DNA from 2 places in the Pseudoalteromonas sp. SG43-4 genome. Region 1 is predicted to be linked to the other one. Evidence: riboswitches for the same ligand, from Rfam matches in the RefSeq annotation. Region 1 holds a riboswitch; the other holds the start of a gene.
What was found. A riboswitch is a leader RNA that binds a small molecule or an ion and turns the genes downstream of it on or off. The one in region 1 is predicted to bind cobalamin.
Positions count from the first base shown of each region.

Region 2: another riboswitch for cobalamin. It lies ahead of H5160_RS18775 (ABC transporter ATP-binding protein); the one in region 1 lies ahead of H5160_RS10815 (TonB-dependent receptor domain-containing protein).

Region 1 covers NZ_JACJFB010000009.1:85,431-96,942, forward strand. The annotation lists gene H5160_RS10755 (hypothetical protein) at 50-244, shown strand; gene H5160_RS10760 (hypothetical protein) at 1,299-1,802, shown strand; gene H5160_RS10765 (hypothetical protein) at 1,808-2,332, shown strand; gene H5160_RS10770 (hypothetical protein) at 2,836-3,363, shown strand; gene H5160_RS10775 (hypothetical protein) at 3,365-3,883, shown strand; gene coaD (pantetheine-phosphate adenylyltransferase) at 3,916-4,407, opposite strand; gene H5160_RS10785 (TetR/AcrR family transcriptional regulator) at 4,606-5,271, shown strand; gene thiI (tRNA uracil 4-sulfurtransferase ThiI) at 5,647-7,104, shown strand; gene H5160_RS10795 (ketopantoate reductase family protein) at 7,130-8,032, opposite strand; gene H5160_RS10800 (VanZ family protein) at 8,025-8,378, opposite strand; gene H5160_RS10805 (YajQ family cyclic di-GMP-binding protein) at 8,531-9,013, shown strand; gene H5160_RS10810 (hypothetical protein) at 9,202-9,996, shown strand; cobalamin riboswitch at 10,051-10,235, shown strand; gene H5160_RS10815 (TonB-dependent receptor domain-containing protein) at 10,272-11,512, shown strand, end outside.
Region 2 covers NZ_JACJFB010000027.1:19,278-30,789, forward strand. The annotation lists gene H5160_RS18730 (BamA/TamA family outer membrane protein) at 1-932, opposite strand, end outside; gene H5160_RS18735 (DUF3630 family protein) at 1,102-1,386, opposite strand; gene recQ (DNA helicase RecQ) at 1,394-3,217, opposite strand; gene H5160_RS18745 (thioesterase family protein) at 3,351-3,806, shown strand; gene rarD (EamA family transporter RarD) at 3,858-4,775, shown strand; gene H5160_RS18755 (response regulator) at 4,792-6,027, opposite strand; gene H5160_RS18760 (DUF413 domain-containing protein) at 6,114-6,488, opposite strand; gene H5160_RS18765 (LysR family transcriptional regulator) at 6,580-7,452, shown strand; gene H5160_RS18770 (porin) at 7,620-8,552, shown strand; cobalamin riboswitch at 8,615-8,749, shown strand; gene H5160_RS18775 (ABC transporter ATP-binding protein) at 8,995-9,807, shown strand; gene H5160_RS18780 (iron ABC transporter permease) at 9,809-10,813, shown strand; gene H5160_RS18785 (cobyric acid synthase) at 10,818-11,512, shown strand, end outside.

The DNA of each region.
Region 1 (11,512 bases):
GTTAAAAGTTGCACCAAATATAATTAAAACTTTTACAAGGATCAATCACATGCAAGTTTCAGCTAATAGCCAATTACAAATGCAAGCATACAACAAAACACAACAATTAAAGCCTGCAATGGAACAAACTGCTAGCCCTAAAACCCTGCAATCTGATACAGTGAGCTTTTCTCAAGAGGCTATTGCTGCAGCTGGTGCAGAATTACAGCGCGGTGGTGGTATGATACCTATAAAACCTAAGTGATTAATTAAGGTTATAAATGTTTTTAACTGAGTTTTTTGGCTTTTTTTCCCTTTCTGCATTTACAATGTGGGGGTTTTTAATGGCATTTTTTTTCAATGTCTTTGTTTACTCCCTAAATGTAAAAAGAGATACAAACCTATTGTTCAGTTCGTTTGTAATGATGGTTTCTTATACACTATCAGATTACTTCTTTACATGGCTGTCGATAAAAACTACAGTATATTTGGATTGGGCAATATATGATGTCCTAACTATTCTAATTCTTTCTGTGAGCCTAGCCTGTAAGAAAAAAACCTCCGTTTCATTCATATACTTGACCGTAGGACTATCGATAAATTTAACTTTTTTTCTTTTGATGTATTTTGATTTATATGTACATCAAAACAAAGAACGGTGGTTATTATGGGACATTTACGCAGTTTCAGTTAATATTATAGACGTAATAATGATTGTTGCACTTATTGTTGATAGAGACTTTCTCGGTCTTCATAAATTAAAAAATAAAACTATCAACTACTTCAAGTCAAACGATACCCATAAAGTAACCTAACTTAAATGTACGTTACTGAAGCCCTAATGGATTATGTAGAAGCTTTCTCTCAATGGGGATTTTTAATGGCTTTCTTATACTGTTTAGCTTCCAGTATAAATAAAGAAAATAAATCCTCGGTTTATTTATCAGCGCTTATGCTCTGCTCATATATTTCTAGTGGTTATATAAACTTATTAGAAAGTTTATATTTAAATTGGGCGCTCTACGATTTTATTACAATTTTAGCTTTGTTAACTTTACAGTACTTCAAAGTGCTCCAACGTTCTGCAGCTTTTCACTTCATAATAATTTCGTTAACGATAAATGCAGTACTTACCTTAATACTGCACTATGATCTATATGTCTTGTATAATATTGAGCCTTGGTGGTATTGGAGTTTTTATTCGATAGGTGTTAACTCTATAGATACTCTAATGATGCTTTCATTAGTACTCAATAGGAACATTATACAGATGCTACATTTAAAAGCCTTCAAATTAAACTTGAAAAAGTCGTAAAATAATGGGTGAACTTTTGGTAAGTCCAACAGTGTCATTGTACATAGGTGCATTTGTACAATGGGGATTCCTTATGGCATTTTTATACTCCCTTGCTCATTCGATTAATAAGTCTAATAAAGAAAGAGTTTATTTGTCTTTAGTTATGAGTATTTCATATTCATTTAGTATATTTACAAATCTTAATACGGTAACTTATCTCGATTTTTTATTTTCCGATACTTTAACTCTCCTAGTTATTATTTTCCTTAGGTGGCTCTGGCATGGTGGTATTACCTATTTATATATTATTACTGGTTTAGCTATAAACTCAACTCTGCATTTTCTCATGCATTACGACATCTATATATCAAATAATACAAGCTACTGGTGGCTTTGGAATGCTTACGTAATAGGGGTTAACGCTGCTGATTTCATAATGGTAGCTATATTTTTTATAAACAAAGATTTTTTAGCTTTAGCTGCAATTAAAATATGGTTCCACAATAGTATTATGAAAAAGGAATAGAAGTAGTGGCTGATATACTTTGGGGTCTGGTAGATTTAGGATATAACGTAGCAATACTATTTACATGGTTCTTCCTAATCGCATTTTTATATAACCTATCAGCGAGTATTAATAAAAATGATAAAAGTAGAGCGCATCTTTCATTTATAATGATGGTTTCATATATATCTAGTCTTTTTATGGATCCACTGATTGAAAATCCTCACCTAAATTACTTCTATTATGATCTTGCTACTATTAGCGCCCTGATACTTTGGCGATTTATATATAAAAAATTAGTACCAATTGCTTTTGACTATTTAATTGTAGGGCTTTTTATTAATGCATGTTTATTTTTAGGTATGCATTACGATATTGAAATTGCAGGTACTCTTTACTATTGGTGGTTTTGGACAGTTTATATTTTTGGAATGTATTTTGTCGACTTTACAATGGCATTGGTATTAATCATCAATAAGGATATTTTAGGTTTGTATAAACTAAAAGGGTGGTTGCGAAATAATAAATTCATAAAGGGGCATGATGGCTGACATACTGTGGGATCTGGTAGCGATTAGAGATTATGTAGGTATATTTATTACATGGTTCTTTGTAATTGCATTTCTTTATAATTTGTCAGCAAGCATAAACAGTCCCTATAAAAATACAATGTACCTTTCTGGTATTATGATGATTTCGTATACCTTAAGTACACTGTTCGATATGGTTATAGTGTCTCACTTAAACTATTTTTACTTCGATATTGTAACTCTAATTATTATTTTTACGTTTCGGTACTGCAGTTGTGGCCCAATTCCTAACGCATTTTATTATCTTGTTTTTGGTTTGAGTATTAACGCATCTTTATTTTTAGCTATGCATTACGATATAGAGGTTTTAGGTACTCTATATTATTGGTGGTTTTGGAACGTTTATGTATTTGGTATGTACTTTACAGATTTGATAATGCCATTAGCGCTTATCTTTAACAAAGATTTTTTAGGTCTAGTTAAGCTTACTAAATTTTTAACTGAAAAATTTAAAAGGTCACGCAATGCTTGATTTTTTATGGCAGCTGGCTGGTTTATACGACTATATAACCATTTTTACTACATGGTCTTTTGTACTCGCTTTTTTATATAATTTGTCTGCAAGCATTAACAAGTCTGACAAAAGCTGCACACAGCTTGCATTCATTATGATGGTATCTTACACCTCTAGTATTTTTATGGATCCCTTGAGCAAGACACCCCATTTGACCCTTTTTATATTTGATATCGTAACTATATTTTTTCTGATTATATGGCGGATATACTTTAGTAAAAATCTCCCCGTAGCCTTTTATTATCTTTTAGTCGGACTTAGCTTTAACGCATTTGTTTTTTTTGGAATGCACTACGACAGTATTGTTTTAGGAAATTTAGACTACTGGTGGTTTTGGGCCTTATATGCAATAGGGCAAATAATTTTTGATTTAACGATGCTTTTAGTTCTCCTAATTAATAAAGATTTTTTAGGTTTGGTTGCTTTAAAACGGTATTTACTTAATCGTATAAAAAACACTCATCAAAAAGTTGAATAGAATGGAGGATCTATTTTGGCAATTAAATTCAGTTAACGAATATTTTGGAATACTTATTACATGGCTGTTTGTTTTTGCTTTTTTGTTCACTCTATCAATTGCCATTAATAAGCAAGATAAAAGCCGAGTTCACCTTAGCTTTATTATGATGGCTTCGTATACATCTAGTTTATTTATAGACATAACTACCGCAGCTCCGCATTTAAAGATGTTTATATTTGATGTACTAACAATTGCCGTTATTTTTATGTGGCGTATTTTTTTAGGATGTAAAATACCGTACGGATTTTATTATCTTATTGTAGGGCTTGCTATCAATGCCTCACTGTTTATGAGCATGTATATTGATAATACTCTTTATGGCAATTGGGACTTTTGGTGGCTGTGGATGCTGTATGGTTTTCTTATGCCTATTATTGATATCACTATGGCACTAATATTAATTATCAATAAAGATTTGCTAAAACTTGTTTGGTTAATTAAAAAATTAAAATCATCATCTATACAAAAGCCGAATTAGCGCATACAAGTTATGCGCTAATTCGGGAAGTGTTATTGGGCACCACAGCCCAATTTAGTTTTTAGCGCTTTGACAATTACAGGGTCTACAAACTCGCTTACATCACCATTGTGACGTGCTACTTCTTTAACGAGCGTTGATGAAATAAATGAATTTCGCTCTGCGGGTGTTAAAAATACACTTTCTAAATCAGGATTCAGGCGGCGGTTCATGTTTGCTAATTGAAATTCATAGTCAAAATCAGATACAGCCCTAATACCACGAATAAGCACATTAGCATTGTGATCGCGCGCAAGGTCAGCCAATAAGCCAGAAAAACCAATGACCTTAACATTATCTAAGTGACTTAAAATAGAGTTTGCAAGTTCAACACGTTCTTCAAGGCTAAAACAGGGTTTTTTACTTGGGTTGTTCGCAACCGCAACTAATACGGTATCAAACATTTTAGCTGCACGTTGAATAAGATCTGTATGACCATTGGTTAGTGGATCAAAGGTGCCGGGGTAAATTGCAATAACTTTCATAATGTTCACTATTTATGATTTTAGCGCTAGTTTAACAGTGTTTATGCCACAAAGCAGCCTAGCGAATAGAGCATATAAACACTTACTTTCTTTGAACAGGTCAGTCCAAGGTTTGAGTGTTTTAATGATTCATATTTGTTTATACTGTTTACCTCTTTTGAGTGTAATGTAGCCTATAGATAATTTGAGTATTAGCATATGAATACCAAGGATAAAATAATACACACCAGTATTTTGTTGTTTAACGAAAATGGTGAGCGTGCAATAACGACAAATCATATTGCATCAAACTTAGGGATGAGCCCGGGTAATCTTTATTATCATTTTAAAAATAAAGAAGACATTATCCGTCATATTTTTGCGCTGTATCGCGATCATTTAAATACTCACTTTAAACCTATTAATAAAGATGATGATGCATTTAATCATTTAACGGCTTATTTAGATTCGTTATTTGAATTAATGTGGCGTTACCATTTTTTTTACGACAATCTTGGCGATATACTCGCCAGAGACACTGAGCTAAAACAAGCTTACATTGATTTTCAGTTAGAGTTATTAGAGCAAGTTCGTAAAATTATTCTAGGTCTTCGCGATAGTGAAATGATTGCTATTGATGAGCAAGATGTCATTGATTTAGCCCATACACTAAAGTTAACTGTTAGTTTTTGGACGCCTTATATTAAGGCTCGTAGGCCAAGCGGTACCCTTGCTGAGCAAGATATATATCACGGTATTTTAAAAGTACTTACATTATTTAGAGCGTACAGTACCGATAAAAGTATCGATAAAATGAACCTGCTACGCGAAAAATACACCGAGTTAGCACAACAAGCCTTAGGGGCTGTGACCCTTCAAGATTAAAATTTTTCAATTTAGGAGCAATTAAATCGCGATGCGAGATTTGTAAGCCAGTAGGGTAACTGCTCCTGCGTTACCTTACTGACTAAATCTATGTAGGCAACAAAGAGTTAATTGCCCTAAGGCAGAATCCTTCGAGCAGCGTATGTTTAGCATTTATGCTACGTTATCGCCTATTTATAGGGAATAACCACGCTACATAGGCTCTGCCTTGCTAAAATACCAAATACACTGCTGCAAATTTAACCTCGAAAGATAAACAGGCCCTCGCGGTTGCTTAGTCGATAATTATTGGTTGTTTCCTAGACGCTGAATTTTTTGCTATAATCGCGCGCCAAATGCCTGGGAGCGCGAATTCCCGCAGTCTAAGAGTGAACTATGCTTAAATTTATCGTCAAACTACATCCTGAAATAGCCATCAAAAGCCGTTCGGTCCGTAAACGCTTTACTAAAGTGTTAGAAAATAACATTAAGATTGTATTGCGACGTCTTGACGAAAAAGTACAAGTAAGAAATAACTGGGATAATATTTCAGTTGTTACAAAGCTTGAAGATGCACAAGTTCGCCTTGATTTTATCGACAGCCTTAAACGCATACCTGGTATCGTTCAGTTTATTGAAGTAACTGAGACGCAATTTGAAACTCTCGATGATATCTATCAAAAAACAATAGCGTTAGTGGGTCATACAATTGTGGGTAAAACCTTTTGTGTGCGTGCTAAGCGTATAGGCCAACACGACTTTACCTCGACTGATTTAGAGCGTTATGTTGGTGGTGGGCTAAATCAACATATTGAAGGCGCAAGCGTTAAGCTTAGCCGTCCAGAAGTGACAATACGCTTAGAAGTAAAAGATGATAAAGCTTATATTGTTTCGCAAACGCATTTTGGTATGGCGGGCTTTCCACTACCAACGCAAGAAGACGTGCTTTCGCTTATGTCGGGTGGTTTTGACTCTGGCGTAGCAAGTTACCAAATGATTCGTAAAGGCGCACGAACGCATTTTTTATTCTTTAATCTAGGTGGCGCAGCGCACGAGATTGGTGTTAAGCAAGCGAGCTATTTTTTATGGAAAAAATACAGCTCAACACATAAAGTTAAATTTATAACAGTTGATTTTGAACCTGTTGTTGCTGAAATTCTAGAAAATGTTGAAAACAGCCAAATGGGTGTTGTACTTAAACGTATGATGATGCGAGCAGGAAGTGTAGTGGCTGAAAAGTTAAACATTCAGGCGCTTGTCACTGGTGAAAGTATTGGCCAAGTATCTAGTCAAACATTAGCGAACTTAAGCGTGATTGACCGCGTTACTGAAACGCTTATTTTACGCCCGCTAATTCAAAATGATAAACAAGAAATTATTAATCTTGCTCGCCAAATTGGTACAGCTGAAATGGCTGAAACGATGCCTGAATATTGTGGTGTTATTTCTAAAAAACCGACAGTTAAAGCCAAAATTGAAGTAATAGAAGCCGAAGAAGAAAAGTTCGATTTTGATGTGCTAGATACCGTAGTAAATAACGCGCGCATAATGGATGTACGCGATATTGACGTAGAAGCAAAGCAAGAGCTAAAAGAGGCTGAGTCGGTTGCTGATTTACCTGCAGGCTCTGTAGTAATTGATATTCGCTCACCAGAAGAAGAAGAAGCTGCACCGCTTGTAATCGATGGTGTTGAAGTGGTGCATTTGCCGTTCTTCCGTTTAGCTACTAAGTTTGGTGATTTACCAAAAGACACTGACTACTATTTATATTGTGACAGAGGCGTAATGAGCCAACTACAGGCACTTATGCTGCACGAACAGGGCTTCGAAACTGTAAAAGTTTATCGCCCGTAAAGTTAAAAGCTTATATAAGCGTGGTTTATACCACGCTTTTTTTTGCCTGAATTTTGACTAACAACTCATCGTTGTAAGGCGTTGGAATACTGTAAAGTTTACCTTGTTGGCTAATATAGCCACATATAGCTGATATTTCAGTTTCTCTATTGTGAGCTATATCTTGCTGCATTGATGAGTAATTATTTGCGGTTAACTCCATTATTTTATAAGCGGTATTGAGAGCTTTAATTAATGGGATATTAAGCCCTTGAGCCTTTGCAATATTGCATGCTTCAGTGAGTGCATTAAAAATTATTGTATTGTACTTAGGTGCACGTAATTCGCCATTTTTTACATTACTTAAAGCGCTTAATGGATTAATGGCAATATTGACGAGTAGCTTTTCAAAACGAAGCTGCTGAATGTTATTAGTAAACTTTAGGTTGGGTATTACTTTAAAAATATCAGCTATTGGCGCACTATTTTGAAGTGCAAGCTCATTACAGCCACCAATAACGCTTTGTCCTTCACCTGTGTGTTGCACAATATATTGGTTTGATTTAAAGCCCGCTATGCTTGTCGTTAAAAAGTAGAGTGCTTGATGGGTGTTTAGCTGGTTATTTATCTCATCAACGTTGCCCATTCCATTATGCGAAAGTACAACAGAGCAATGTGTCGGTAAAAATGGCTTTATTTGAGAAAACGCATCAAGCACTTGAAAAGCTTTAACGGTAAATAAAATTACATCAAATTCAGTTGCTTTATCTAACTGATTTAATGAAATAAATTTTGCATTAATTTTTTTTGATGCACCCTTAGCTCTGCTGTAAAAGCGGGTGTTTGTTGGGTTTTTACGAGTTAAAACACTGACATTATGCGATGCGCTCAAAAAGTGGCTCAGCAATAAGCCAATAGCGCCATCGCCAACGATTAAAATATTAGCCATGTGGGTTCTTTTTTCGAGGTGTAAAAATTACTCTAAGTAAAAAGTAGCTTGCAGCACCTGCAAAATCAGCAAAAAAATCACCAAGTGATGCTTGCCTATAAGGTAGTGCGTCTTGCATTATTTCTATCGAGGCGCCATAGCCTGCTAATAAGAGTATTTGAGCATATAAAGGAAGCTTAAAAGCCTTATCCATTATTATGGCTAATATAAAAAAAATCCCAAAATGGGCGACTTTATCAACATGAGGGAATAAATTTACAACGCCACCTTTTATTTCTTTAGCAAATAAAAAGGTGAAAGCCACTATGCTGATTAAAAAAACTGCTTGATAAACACGCCTTGTCACGACAAATCCTAAAATCGCTTAAAAAAGAGGCGCAAGTATATCAAACTAATTTAGTATCGCACCTGAACAAGATGCAGAAAAATGTAAAGATTTATAATTTTAGCGTTATAATTGCCACATAAAATTAAGATTAAATAGTTAGGAGTATACTAATGCCTTCATTTGATATTGTATCTGAAGTAGAAATGAACGAAGCTAAAAATGCGGTTGATAACGCAAACCGTGAATTAGAGACTCGCTTTGATTTTAGAGGCGTTGATGCATCTATTGAGCTAAACGATAAAACAATTAAGCTTAAAGCAGAAGCTGACTCTCAAGTTATGCAGTTGTTCGATATTTTAGCGGGAAAAATTTCAAAGCGCGGTATGGATGTAGCTAGTTTAGAACTTCAAGATATTAGCCGTGCAGGAAAAAATGTATTTCGTAACGTTGGGTTAAAGCAAGGTATCGAAAAAGACATGGCCAAAAAAGTGGTTAAAGCCATTAAAGATTCAAAAGTTAAAGTACAAGCCGCTATTCAAGGCGAAGAAGTGCGTGTGACAGGTAAAAAGCGTGACGATCTTCAAGAGGCAATGCAGGTAGTACGCAGTGCCGATTTAGGTCAGCCTTTTCAGTTTAAAAACTTTCGCGACTAATTTATAAACTGTTTTTAATAAAAATGCTTTAATTTGTCTATATTTGCAGACAGATTAAAGCTACTTAATTTTTTACAACTTTCCCACCTTATCCTCTCGTAGTTCTGCATGTATTAATCCACCTTTTGATATTTAAGCTATTATATTTAATTGAATATAATAAAAATTTCACTCTAGAAGGTATTAAAATGAGACCCCATCAATTATTTCTGTTATTTGTTTTGCTTATATTTACCAAGCCAAGCTTATCAAAGCCAGTTGATATTGATGTATTGGTCGAAGATGGCTACTTTCCGATTATTATTAACGCGCAAAAAAAGCAGGGCTTTGCTCCTGAGTTTATTAATATTTTAAACGACGCACAGGAGGAATTTAACTTTATACTTATTTCTTTACCTGTAAAAAGGCTTACTTTGTCTGTTGAAAAAAATAACTTCGACGTTTTATTTTTAATGGCAATGCAATGGCTGCCAAAAACAACGCAGAAAAACATTGAAAAAACTGAATTTTATACCATCACCAAAAACGAGCTTTATACACTCAAAGAGAATGCATCAGAACAAACTTATTTTGACAATCTGGACAAATTAACCAAAGTTGGGGTTTTAGGGTACTCGTATCAATTTGCAGGATTTAATACAAATGCCGAATACTTGAGAGAAGAGCACCAGGTAAGCCTTACAATCGATGAATTCAATGTAGTTAAAATGCTGCTATTAAGGCGCGCTGAAGTCGGGGTTTTAAACAGTATTGCTTATCAGTATTTTAAAAAGCAGAATATCTTAAATATGGATTTACTATTTAAGAGTGACGTACCAGATGCAGTGTATGAAACACATTTTTTGATTAACTCACAATCAAATAAAATATCTAGTCGCAAAATGGATGAAATATTAAATTTACCTACTACACAAATGCAACTTCAGAAGCTACTTGATAAGTACGGTATTCCTTCAAGCTATAATAATACAGCACTGAACTGAAATAGCTTTTAGCTATATAGACGTCCATTGACATTTGTAAACAAAATGCTCACAATGACGGCATATTTTCAAGGTGCTTGCTAGCCACTTCATGTAATGATTTTTTTAGCAGGATAATCGGGAAGTTGGTGCGTTTTCATGATGACTACAAGCCCAACACTGCCCCCGCAACGGTAGAGTATTGCATGTTTTTATGTGCTTACTGAGTCCGGAGACCGGCCTTGATGCAATCTTACTTACTTAAATCTTTGCGGTGGGCAAAGGTAGGGGATCTCATGTTAAACAAAACAACTCTAGGCGTTGCAATTTCTGCTGCGCTTTCATTTTCTGTGTCTGGTGCAGAGCAATCAATTGAAAAAATAACCGTTACAGCTAATAAGTTTGAGCAATCAATTAACGACGTTTTAGCGAGTGTAAATGTTATTGAACGTGCTGAAATAGAAGCTAGTAACGTACGCGATTTACCTACACTTTTAAGCACGCGAGTGGGTTTTCAAGTTAATCCAAACGGTGGTTTTGGTCAAAATACAGGCGTGTCACTTCGTGGTACGGGCTCTGGCGATACGTTGATTTTAATTGACGGTGTACGTACAGGCTCAGCAACACTAGGTCAAAAAGCATTAAATAATGTCCCTCTAAATAGCATTGAACGCATAGAAATTATTAAAGGCTCTCGCGCGGCTGTTTATGGCTCTGATGCACTCGCTGGTGTTATTAATATTATTACGCGTGAGTCAGATAACTTATCCCTAAGCGCTACATTTGGTTCTGACTCTTATCAAAATTATCAAGTTGCAGGCTCTGTAAAATCAGATGATATAACAACAGCATTTAACGCAGGCTTTGAAAAAACAGATAACTTTGATGTACTGCAAGGCGTAGCACCTGATGAAGATGGTTATGAAAATAAAAACCTTGGTTTTAAAGTAAACTACACCGATGCACATTACGGCGACTTTAAGTTATTAGGCCAATACAGTGAAGGCTATGCAGATTACGACAGTCGCTTTAGCCCAGCAGACAGTACGATTGAACGAGATGATTTTAAAAACTATCAACTTTCTGCAGGTTGGAGTAAAAACTACACTAACCAAACGCATAGTGTTGATTTAGCGCTTTCAACAGATGATTCAGATAACACTTATGTTGATTTTTCAGTTGGGCCAACAACAAGTACCTTTATAACTAAACGTACACAAATTGATTATAACGGCCAGTACCTGTTATCTAATGAACTTAACATTAGTGGTGGTATTAATTGGTACAACGATGATGTGTCGCATAGTTCGCAACTATTTGTTGAAGACAGCCGAGATGTACTTGCCGTGTTTGTAGGTGCTTACTACGATGCAGATAAAATATTGGCTAATTTAACTGTTCGCCAAGATGACGACGAGCAATTTGGCGATGAAACAACGTATACCGCCGCTGCGGGTTATCATTTATCTGAAGATGCAACATTTCGTATAAGCCAAAGTACTGGCTTTAAAGCTCCTACATTTAACGATTTATATTA
Region 2 (11,512 bases), on a different contig from region 1:
GTATGCTGCTCGTCGGTATAGCCTAACGTTAGACGCTGGGTCCAATTATTATTAAGCGCTTTAGAGTGTCCTATAAATACACGGTTTAAATCGGTAGTTTGATCAAATTCGCTAAACTCTTCGCCGCGTTTATATAGTGACTCTTCGCGCTGCTCAGAATAGCTTAAAATACCGTAACTAAAGGGGGTGTCAATTGCGTAAAATGGATAGGTTAGCTCAAGCAAATGGCGCTTGCCGTCGCTGTTATCGGCGTACTCTAAACGGCCTCGGTAGCGAGTAGATAAAATATTAGGATCGTCGTAAACAAATAAGTAACCGCTGCGATCGCTGTCAGTGGTACGCGAAAAAGAAAGGCGCTTACCCCACCCAAGCAGGTTAGATTCTCTAAAACCTATACTCGATTTGTTTTCTCCACCGCTCCGACTAAAGTTCACTTCAGGTAAAAGTGTCCATAAATCACGGGTAACCACTTCTACATTAACGTCGCCGTCGCAGTTTTCGGTAGCACTAATTTGTGCATCATATAAGTAGCTTTCTTTGCGAAGTAAACGCTCTGATTCTGCGAGCTTTTTAGCGTCGTACTTGTCACCTGGGGAGAATAATAAAAGGTTATTAATGACATCGGGCTCTGTTTGAATGTGAGCGCGATTAGCAAAACGGAATAGGGCAATATTTTCCTCTTCAAGCTCAGTATTAAATACATTAAGTTGCTTGAGCTTTATTGAGGCTATTTTAGCGTTACTATTACTGTGCGTGAGGGTTGTTTTGTCTTGAACTTCTCGGCGTAGGTTTTTATTTGTGCTTAAATCTGTCTGTTCTACAAGGCAGTTATCAGTTTTCATTGAAGATTGTTGTGCGAACGTATTAGGCACATAAAAGCTTAAAACCGTTAAACTAATACAACATTGTGCTATCCATTTCTTGCTCACCATTAAACCTCTTACTGCTACGTAGCAAATGACTATCGTAATATCAGCTTACATCATTGTTATTATAATGTAAGTAAAAGGTATGGATTTTGAAATTAATTAATTGTTACCCATATTCACTTTTGTTAATAGCCAGCTGGTTTGCAGCGACCTATGCGCTAAGCATTAAAAGCTAGCTTAAATAAAATGCTAAAGCGGCGAGTAAGTGTTCAGCTTCATGACCTTCGGCATTAATCCAGATGCTTTGGCTGTAATGCTCATAGTTTAAATTAAAGGTTTGATGATTATAGGTAAAGCGAACTTGATGGCGATCGGCGCCTGCAGAATATTCGTTGAGTGTTACTTCGTCTGAGTGTAAAAATAATGTACTCCACAGCTCAAAGTCTTCATCGTTTGGTAGCTCAATGGGATTAATCAAAATACATTTGTGTGTATGGTCATATTCTATTTGGGTCATAATGCTCTTAATTAGTAGCTAGGTAATGTCGAATTGCCGTTAAAAATTCGCCGCCGTACTTATTTAACTTAGTAAAACCAACACCTGAGACCTTTAAAAATTCACTGTCGTTTGTTGGCATAAGCTGCGCCATTTCGGCTAACGTTTTATCATTAAATACTACATAAGGTGGCACATCGTCGGCATCAGCAAGTTCTTTACGAAGTGCGCGCAGGCGAGCAAAGAGTTTTTTGTCGTAATTAAATTGCGCTAACTTATCTTGATAAACGTGTTTGGCTTGCAGGCGTGGCTCGGCTAATTGCAGTGCGTATTCACCTTTTAAAATTACACGCGCGGCTTCTGTTAATCTAAGTGACGCACCTTGTGTTATATCTTGGCTAAGTAAGCCTTGATGAATAAGTTGGCGTAAAATACTGAGCCAAAACTCACTGCTTTTATCTTTACCTATGCCGTAGGTACTTAATTCATGATGATTATTATCGCGGATGCGGCTCGTGTTTGCACCGCGAAGTAACTCAACAATATAACCAAGTCCAAAACGTTGTCCCGCTCTGTACACACACGAAAGTGCTTGCTGAGCGACTAACGTACCATCAAAGCTTTTTGGCGGATTTAAGCAAATATCGCAGTTGCCACAAGGTTCGCGTTGATATTCACTAAAGTAGTTAAGTAATATTTGACGACGACATGTTTGCGCTTCGGCAAAGCTTGCCATTGCGTTAAAGCGTTGTTCTTCTACGCGGCGGCGTTGTTCGTCGTCTATGTCTTCAAAAAAGCGCCTTACGCGACCTATATCAGCTGGGTCAAAATACATTATAGCTTCTGCGGCAAGTCCATCTCGCCCAGCTCGACCAGTTTCTTGATAGTACGACTCTATACTTTTTGGAATATCGTAATGCAGTACAAAACGCACATTAGGCTTGTTTATGCCCATACCAAAAGCAACGGTTGCGACCACTATCTGTATATCGTCACGGGCAAACCCGGTTTGTACAAATTGTCGTTGCTCGTTACTCATACCAGCATGATAAGCGGCAGCGTTTAGTCCTGCATCTGCAAGCTTTTCAGCAATGTCGTCTACGCGTTTACGGCTGGTGCAATAAATAATACCGCTTTGGCTTTTTTGCTCCTTTAGGTAGCGAAGCAATTGCACCATAGGTTTAAATTTTTCTTCTATGGTGTAACGAATATTGGGGCGATCAAAGCTGCCAGTATGAATATAAGGCTGTTGTAGTTTTAATTGCTCAACTATATCAAACCGTGTGGCTTTATCGGCGGTGGCGGTTAATGCCATCATTGGGACATGTGCAAAACGTTGCTTTAATTCGTTTAAGCGAAAGTAATGAGGTCTAAAGTCATGACCCCAATGCGACACACAGTGCGCTTCGTCAATAGCAAATAAACTCACATTTAAATGCGATAAACGCTCTAAAAATTCGTGTTGTAATACTTTTTCAGGCGCCACATATAAGAGCTTAATTTGCCCCTGATGAAGCTGTTGATACACCAATTGCTGTTCTTCTCGTGCTAAGCTGTTATTAACGTAAGCGGCTTTTACCCCAAGAGCTTGCAGTTGCGTTACCTGATCTTGCATTAGCGATATAAGCGGAGATATAACAATGGTTACGCCTTCGAGTACTAAAGCAGGGATTTGGTAGCACACCGATTTTCCGCCGCCAGTAGGAAGCAATACAAGCGAGTCTTGACCGTTAATAGCGGCATCAATAACTGCTTTTTGACCGTCGCGAAATTCACTGTAGCCAAACACTTGTTTGAGGACAGTTTCGGGTTTACGCACAAGGGTGCTAGAAGGTGGAGTTGATGTATTCATTGGCGGGTATTTTAGTGGTTTTTTAGTGAGATGTCTTTAGCTGAGTTACTTGATAAATTATTTAAGTGGAGTCTCGTAGTTTTACACTATGTATGTTTTACTCATCTTACCTGTTTTGACATAGAGAATAATAATGAATAAAGAAATGTTAATTGAACAAGTGGGCGCGTTATTTGTAAATGGCATGCCGTTTAACCAGTTTTTAAAAATATCGGTTGAGTCGTTAAGCCCTGAACAGGCCAAAATTACGTTCCCTTGGCAGGATGTACTCATTGGTAATCCTGCGCAAAAAATACTCCATGGTGGTGTTATTTCAGCCGTACTTGATAATGTAGGCGGTATGCTCGCTGCAGCAAGTGTAATTGATAAACTTACCGATTTAGATATTACAAGCGTGCAAACAAAATTAGCCACGCTTGGGACTATCGACTTACGTACTGATTATTTGCGCCCTGGTAAAGGAGAGAGCTTTACTGCCAGCGCAACACTTATTCGTTCAGGTAATAAAGTATGTGTATGCAGAATGGAATTACATAACGAACAGTCTGTTCAAATTGCTTTTGGAACCGGCACGTATTTAGTTGGATAAAACGCGTATGGCAAGTAAACTAGCGGCCTTTTAAATCACTAAGTGTGTATTATGTCGATTGATACTGAGCAGCGTAAAGGTGCTATTTTTGCTTGTCTTGCTTTTTTAATGTGGGGCCTTGCGCCAATATACTTTAAGTTGATTCAGCATGTTTCTGCTTTTGAAATTTTAATGCATCGGGTTATTTGGTCGGTTGTGTTTTTAGTATTGGTAGTAAGTGTTTTACGGTATTGGGGTAAAATTAAACGCATTATCGTTCAACCTAAGCTTTTGCTTATGCTTGTTATAACCTCTGCACTGCTTGGGTTTAATTGGGGTTTATTTATATGGGCTATAAATAATAACCACATGCTTGATGCAAGCTTGGGCTATTACATAAATCCTCTTTTAAATGTATTACTGGGTATGCTTTTTTTAGGCGAACGCCTGCGTAAGTTCCAAGGCGTAGCAGTAGCCCTTGCCTTTAGCGGTGTAGTGCTGCAGCTAATTAGTTTTGGCTCGTTTCCGGTAGTTGCCTTTTCACTGGCTATATCATTTGCACTTTATGGTTTATTACGTAAAAAGTTACCGGTTGAAGCCTTGCCTGGCATTTTACTCGAAGCACTTATATTACTGCCTGTCGCACTTATTTATTGGTGGTTAATGGTGCCTACAGCAACATCAAGCCTGCCAGCTAATGATTGGCATACTAATGTACTACTGATTAGTGCAGGTATTGTAACTACATTACCCCTGCTGTGTTTTACCGGTGCAGCTAAGCGTTTGCAATATACTACACTTGGCTTTTTTCAATACATTGGGCCAAGCTTAATGTTTATACTAGCTGTGGTGTTTTATGGTGAAGTGTTTGATGCAGAGCGTGTAGTAACATTTGCATGTATTTGGAGTGCACTGGCTATTTTTAGTTGGGACTCTTACCATCAATCACGCAAACGTAAAAAAGCGGCTATTACAGCCGCAGAAGTATAATTAACTAATAAAATGGTTAACTAACTACTTTATTACGACCAGATTCTTTAGCGTCGTAAAGCTTTAAGTCGGCCTGTTTTAAAAGTTCATCAATTTGATAAACAGGCCCGTTTGCAAAGCCAATAGAAATGGTGAATTTTATTTTAGCTTTACTAAACTCTTGGCTATTCATTTCTATAAAATACCTAAAGCCTTCAAGGCGTTTAAGGGCTTCTTGTTTATCTGCATCTATAAAATAAACTGCAAACTCTTCACCACCTAAGCGCGCTACTAAGTGCTTTTTAAAGTATTTACTGAAGCAAATAGAGAGCCCTTTTAATACTTCGTCGCCAACATCGTGTCCGTATGTATCGTTAATTGATTTAAAGTGATCAATATCAAGCATAGCTAAAGCACCGTCACCTTTAGTATGTTTTATTTGCTTTAATGATTTTTCAGCTTCTTCAAAAAAGTAACGACGATTTGGTAAATTAGTTAAATAATCCGTGTTGGCTTGTCGCCTTATGGTGGCTATAAGGTCTAACATATCGACGTTTTGACTAAGCCTGCAGTAAAACTCTTCGCTATTAAAAGGTTTGTGCAAATAATCGTTTGCGCCATTTTTTAAAAATAAACTAGAAAGCCCTACAGAGTCAGAACCCGAAATACCAATAATAGCTTTTTCATCATTGCTGTATAAGCGGCGAATCTCGCTACATAGTTCATCGCCATTCATATTGGGCATTTCATTATCAGTAATAATAACTGAAATATCAGGTGAAGCTTCAAGCAGGTTTAACGCTTCTTGTCCGTCTTGTGCTTCAATAATTTGATACTTATGGCGCACTAATAAACTACAAATGTATCGTCGGGTCGATTTAGAGTCGTCAACAACGAGTACTTTTACATTTTCGTTGCGAGGCAGGCGCTGTAACTGTTTTTCGAGGTACTGATAAGCTTGTTTATTTTCTTTAATGATGTAATCGATGATTGGGTATTTTTCTACAGTGTCGCGAGTTTTTTTATCAATATTGCCCGTCATTACAATAGTTGGAATGTCTGCATTAATAGTACAAGGTATTGCCTCACCTAATGGGGCATCAGGTAATATGAAGTCAACTACAGCGCAAAAATAGCTATTTTTACTTATAAGCTCTTTTGTTTGCGCTAATGACTCAGCTATATCAACTTCATAACCAGCCTTAAGCGCGATGTGCTTTTGCACTCGCGCCATGGCAGGTGTATCTTCAACTATTAGTATTTTTCGCGTCACGGAACAACCCTATATATATTTTGCAAAAATATTTGCTTATACAAGTTGTAACTGTTAAAACGCAAAAAAGCAAATAACTTAAATACTTACAGATTATCCGCTTCTGAATAATACTCTTGGCTAATCGGCGCCGGGCTCGACATTTTTGAACGGCCAAATAAAGTATGAAACTTAGTTTTGCAGGTCGTTAGTTTTAAGTATTTTACCCAAGCTCGTTCGATTGGGTTGGTAGGTTCTTGTGAGCCAGTTACGACTGCTACAAACTGTTCTTGGTGTTCGTTTTGCGGCTCAATTGTTTTACTGTATAAGCCTTTTAAAACAACTCCGTGTTGTTCAAGTATGCTGGCTTCTAATAAGGTGAAGTTTCCGCTGCGGCTAAAGCCTCGTGGAAAGTTTTGATCATCATAAAATTGACGTTGGCTAACAAATGCTTGGCGTAGTAATGAAATGTTATTGCTCATAGCTTTATCCTCATACCTTAGTAATTAGCTGGAGTATGATGCAAGTTTGGCAATTTATTAAACAAATTATTTTTATCGTGAGGATAAAAAATTGGATATCGATTTATTAAAAACATTTGTTGAGGTAGTGCGTACGCGTCACTTTGGTAAAGCGGCCGAAAACCTTTATATTACGCAGTCTGCAGTGAGCTTTAGAATTCGCCAATTAGAGCAAGGACTTGGTGTTAATTTGTTTATTCGCCAGCGTAATAACATTCAACTTACAGCACCTGGCGAGCGTTTATTACCCCATGCACAAATGATTATTACGGGCATGCAACGCGCCAAAGTGGATGTTGCGCTTGCCGATAATATGCATAAGCAAATTAGCTTAGCAGGAACGCCCAATATTTGGGATGCTTTTTTACAGTTTGGTATAACAAATATTGTATCAGCGATGCCGGGCGTGTCATTAGTCGCAGAAGTTAAAGCACAACAAGAAAGCACTCGGCTGTTATTAGAACGCACGCTTGATTTGGCAATATTGTTTGATCCACCAAAAGTAGACGAGCTAGTGGTAGAGCGAATCTGTGAGTTGCCAATCATTCCCGTAAGCGGATACGACACTGCAACGAACGAAAACTTTTTTGATAATCAGTATGTATATGTTGATTGGGGAACTACTTTCTCACTTTGGCATGCGCGTCAGTTTACCGGTAAAACACCGCCTTATTTTAGAACCAGCACAGGACGTATTGCACTTGATTTAATACTGCAATGTGGCGGCAGTGCATTTATACCTCAAGTATTGGTAGAAGGGCATTTAGAAAAAGGTGAACTGTTTCATGTTAAAGATGTAGAAAATACCTCGCGAGACGTGTTTATAGCGTATCACAGAGACAACGAGCAAAAAGAGTTAATAGAAACCTTAGTTAATTTACTATCGCAAATGACCCCAAGCTTGTCATTAAAGAAAAGTAAGTAAGTTCGGCCGTTTATTAGGCTTTCATGTTATTTTGATTTCAAATTTAATGCATTTTTATTAATAAAAAAAGACATTAATATTTCCATTGTAATATTACTGTCATTTAGCGGTGACAAAATGCAGCAGTTTTAAAAAATTAGTCTTTTGTGATTATCCAAGGAAATAACATGAAATTTGTAAAATCGAGCTTATGCTTAGCACTATTAAGTGGTTTATCTTTTAATGCACTTGCCGATGTAGACATTTACGGTAAAGCGAATGTAACAGTGCAATCATCTGATGACGGCGAAGGATCTTTTACTGAGATAAAAAGTAATGCATCTCGTCTTGGTGTTAAAGGTTCTGAAAAAATAAATGATAGTTTAGAAGCGGTATATAAGTTTGAGTTTCAAGTTGATGTGTCTGATGCTGATTCAAAAGGCGATAACGACGACAATATTTCTGCGCGTAACCAATACGTTGGTTTAAAAGGTGCGTTTGGCCAAGTGGTTATTGGTCGTAACGATACTGCGCTTAAACAATCTCAAGGTAAGTTAGACTTGTTTAACGACCTTGAAGGCGATATTAAAAATGTATTTAAAGGTGAAAACCGTTTAGGGAATACTGTTAGTTATTCATCAAACTCATACGAAGGTTTTAAAGTACTTGCTACTTTTGTAGCTGAAGATGATGTAGACGCTGATAACGGTTACTCAATGGCGGTTACTTACGGTGACGTGGCACTTAAAAAGAGCGCAGTATATGCCTCTATCGCAGCCGATAGTGAAGTAAATGGCTACGATGTAGTACGCGCGTCAATCCAAGGTAAAGTTGAAAACTTTAAGTTAGGTGCAATGTACCAAACACAAGAAAAAGTTGACGGCAGCGCAGAAGCGGATGGTTATCTATTAAATGCAGCTTACAGCATGGGTAACAACACATTTAAATTGCAATACCAAGACATGGACTTTGACGACAGCGACGATAAGTCAGCAATATCAGTTGGTCTTGATCACAAATTAAATAAAAACATTAAAGTATTTGGCTTTTACTCAAGCTTCGACATGGACAACAACGTTGACCAAGACTACGTAGGCTTAGGTATGGAATACAAGTTTTAACTATTCGCTAAATTAGTTAAAACACTCCCTTTTTAACCGCGCTCTTTTGAGTGCGGTTTTTTTTTGCTTTAAATTATTTACTTAGCCGCCCATAATAGAGCTTCATTTGGAATGAGGTGCGAGTCCTCGACTGTTCCCGCAACTGTAATTAGCGCAAAGCTTTAAGTCAGATACAAATGGTATAATACCAATTTTATTAAAAACATGATCTTTCTAGCGAATTAAATAACTTACTAACTTCGTTAAAAATTATTCATATAAAACAAGTATATGTCATAATTTCCGCTTTGTTATTAAGCTATTTCTTTGTCGCTATAATAAATCACTAATTTAGTGCAATTGGTATAAATTCTTTTAACGAGCGGGTTTACTCATTTTTTCTTGTAGTGCATTAGTATTTTTATCGCATTTTAGTGAGTTTAATCCCGTCTAGGACTGACTATTGCACACTCAAACGCCATTAAATATACCATTACTAAACGTTAAAAACGTATCGTGGGGTATTGGCAATAAAACGATCCTCAAAAAAATAAACCTTAAAATAACCACAGGTAAATTTGTTGGTTTAATTGGACCTAATGGCGCAGGTAAATCGAGCTTATTGCGTTGTTTATATCGTTTTAATAAACCCAGTGATGGCGTTGTAGAGTTTAACAACACCGATATTTGGCAGCTAAAAAGCGATGAGTACGCAAAAAAAGTAGCGGTTGTTTTACAAGAAACCCCGTCGCAATTTAACTTAAGCGTATTTGATGTTATTGCACTTGGGCTAACGCCTCATAAATCGCTATTTAGCTCAGTAACTAACATTGATAAACAAAAAATTACCCAAGCTATCAACACTGTAGGGTTGGCAGATCATATCGATCAAAGCTTTGAGTCACTTTCGGGTGGTGAAAAGCAACGTGCCTTGATAGCCCGTGCCATAGTTCAGCAACCTCAGTTGTTAATAATGGACGAACCAACTAGCCATTTAGATGTTAAATACCAAATACAGGTAATGGAGCTTGCTAAATCGTTGGGTGTAACGGTGTTTGCATCGTTTCACGATTTAAACTTAGCTTCTGCAATGTGCGATGAACTAGTGATTATTAAAAATGGTGAAATTACACATACAGGCACGCCAAGTGAGGTATTAACCGAAAACATGCTAGGCGACGTTTTTGGTGTCTGCGCTCAAGTAAATAACCACCCGCAAATATCGGAGTCGGGAAATAGCATCCCTCATATCACTTACTTTTATGGTTACGAATAATATGAGCGCAGTTAATACTCGCCAATCACTTGCGCTATTTATCAGTGCTGCAGCTGCTTTATTTAGCTTATTTGCAGCACTTAGTTTTGGCGCAGCAGAGACCTCACTTCAAGATGTATTTAATAGCTTTTTACTCTCAAATGATGCGTCTTTTAATTCGCGTATTATTTTTGAACTAAGAATGCCACGCACATTACTCGCCTTTTTAGCCGGCTCTGGCTTAGCAATTGCGGGGCTTATTTTACAAACGGTAACGCGTAACCCTTTAGCCGATCCTTACTTATTTGGTATATCGTCGGGTGCCTCATTTGGCGTGGTGTTACTTATGGCATTAGCAGGTATTAGCGCAGGTTTTATGTTATCGGCAGCAGCGTTATTAGGTAGCTTACTTGCCATGAGTTTATTAATACTTATTGCAGGTAGGCAGCAAAGTGCACAGGTAGAATCAATGCTATTAGCTGGTGTTGCGCTGTCGTTTTTATTTAGTGCATTTACCAGCTTGTTACTTTATTGGAGCGATCCTCAGGCGGTAGCCGCTATTTTATTTTGGACACTGGGCAGCTTTGCTCGTGCACAGTGGGCTACGCTTAGTTTGCCTTTATTGGTAATCACATTGTGTACGTTTGTAATGCTGAGCTTTAGAAGGCAGCTAAATGCTATGTTACTTGGCGATGAAAGCGCAATTACATTAGGTGTTAGGGTTCAGCGCTTTAGAATACTTATGCTGGTGTTGAGCTCATTAATTACCGCTGTGCTGGTGGCTATGTGTGGTGGTATTGGGTTTGTAGGATTAATGGTGCCGCATATTGTGCGCTTTTTTATATCCCAAGGCACCATCGCTGGCTTACTGGTAACCAGCTTGGTGGGCGGTACATTTATGGTGTGGGTTGATGTACTTTCGCGCTCATTGCTGAAAAACCAAGAACTGCCCGTAGGTGTTATTACTGCAGCTATTGGTAGCGTGTTCTTTTTGAGTTTATTGTTTTTTAGAAAGCGAAGGGTGTAATTCCATGAAAACCTTAATGGTGCAAGGCACTACATCAGATGCTGGTAAAAGCACTTTAGTTGCTGCCCTTTGCAGGGTGTTTGCTAAGCGAGGGGTAAAGGTTGCGCCTTTTAAACCACAAAATATGGCACTTAATAGCGCAGTAACAAAAGATGGCGGCGAAATTGGTCGTGCGCAAGCTTTGCAAGCAATAGCAGCTAAAGTAGAGCCAGAAATAGACTTTAACCCTATATTACTTAAGCCTAATAGCGACACGGGCGCACAAGTGATTATTCACGGAAAAGCCGTTAGTAATATGGAAGCGGGCAAATATCACGACTATAAAAAAGTGGCGATGGATGCAGTAATTACTTCACATAACCGCTTAGCTAAACGCTTTGAATTACTCCTTGTTGAAGGGGCTGGGAGCCCTGCTGAAATAAATCTGCGTGAAAACGATATTGCTAACATGGGCTACGCCGAAGAGGTAGATTGCCCAGTAATTATAATTGCTGATATTGATAAAGGCGGCGTATTTGCACACTTGGTAGGTACGCTTGCGTTGTTAAGCGAGTCAGAACAAGCGCGCGTAAAGGGTTTTGTTATAAACCGCTTTAGAGGCGATATAGGTTTGCTGCAAGGCGGGCTTGATTGGCTTGAAGAATACACAAACAAACCCGTACTTGGCGTATTACCTTATTTACACGACCTTGCGCTTGA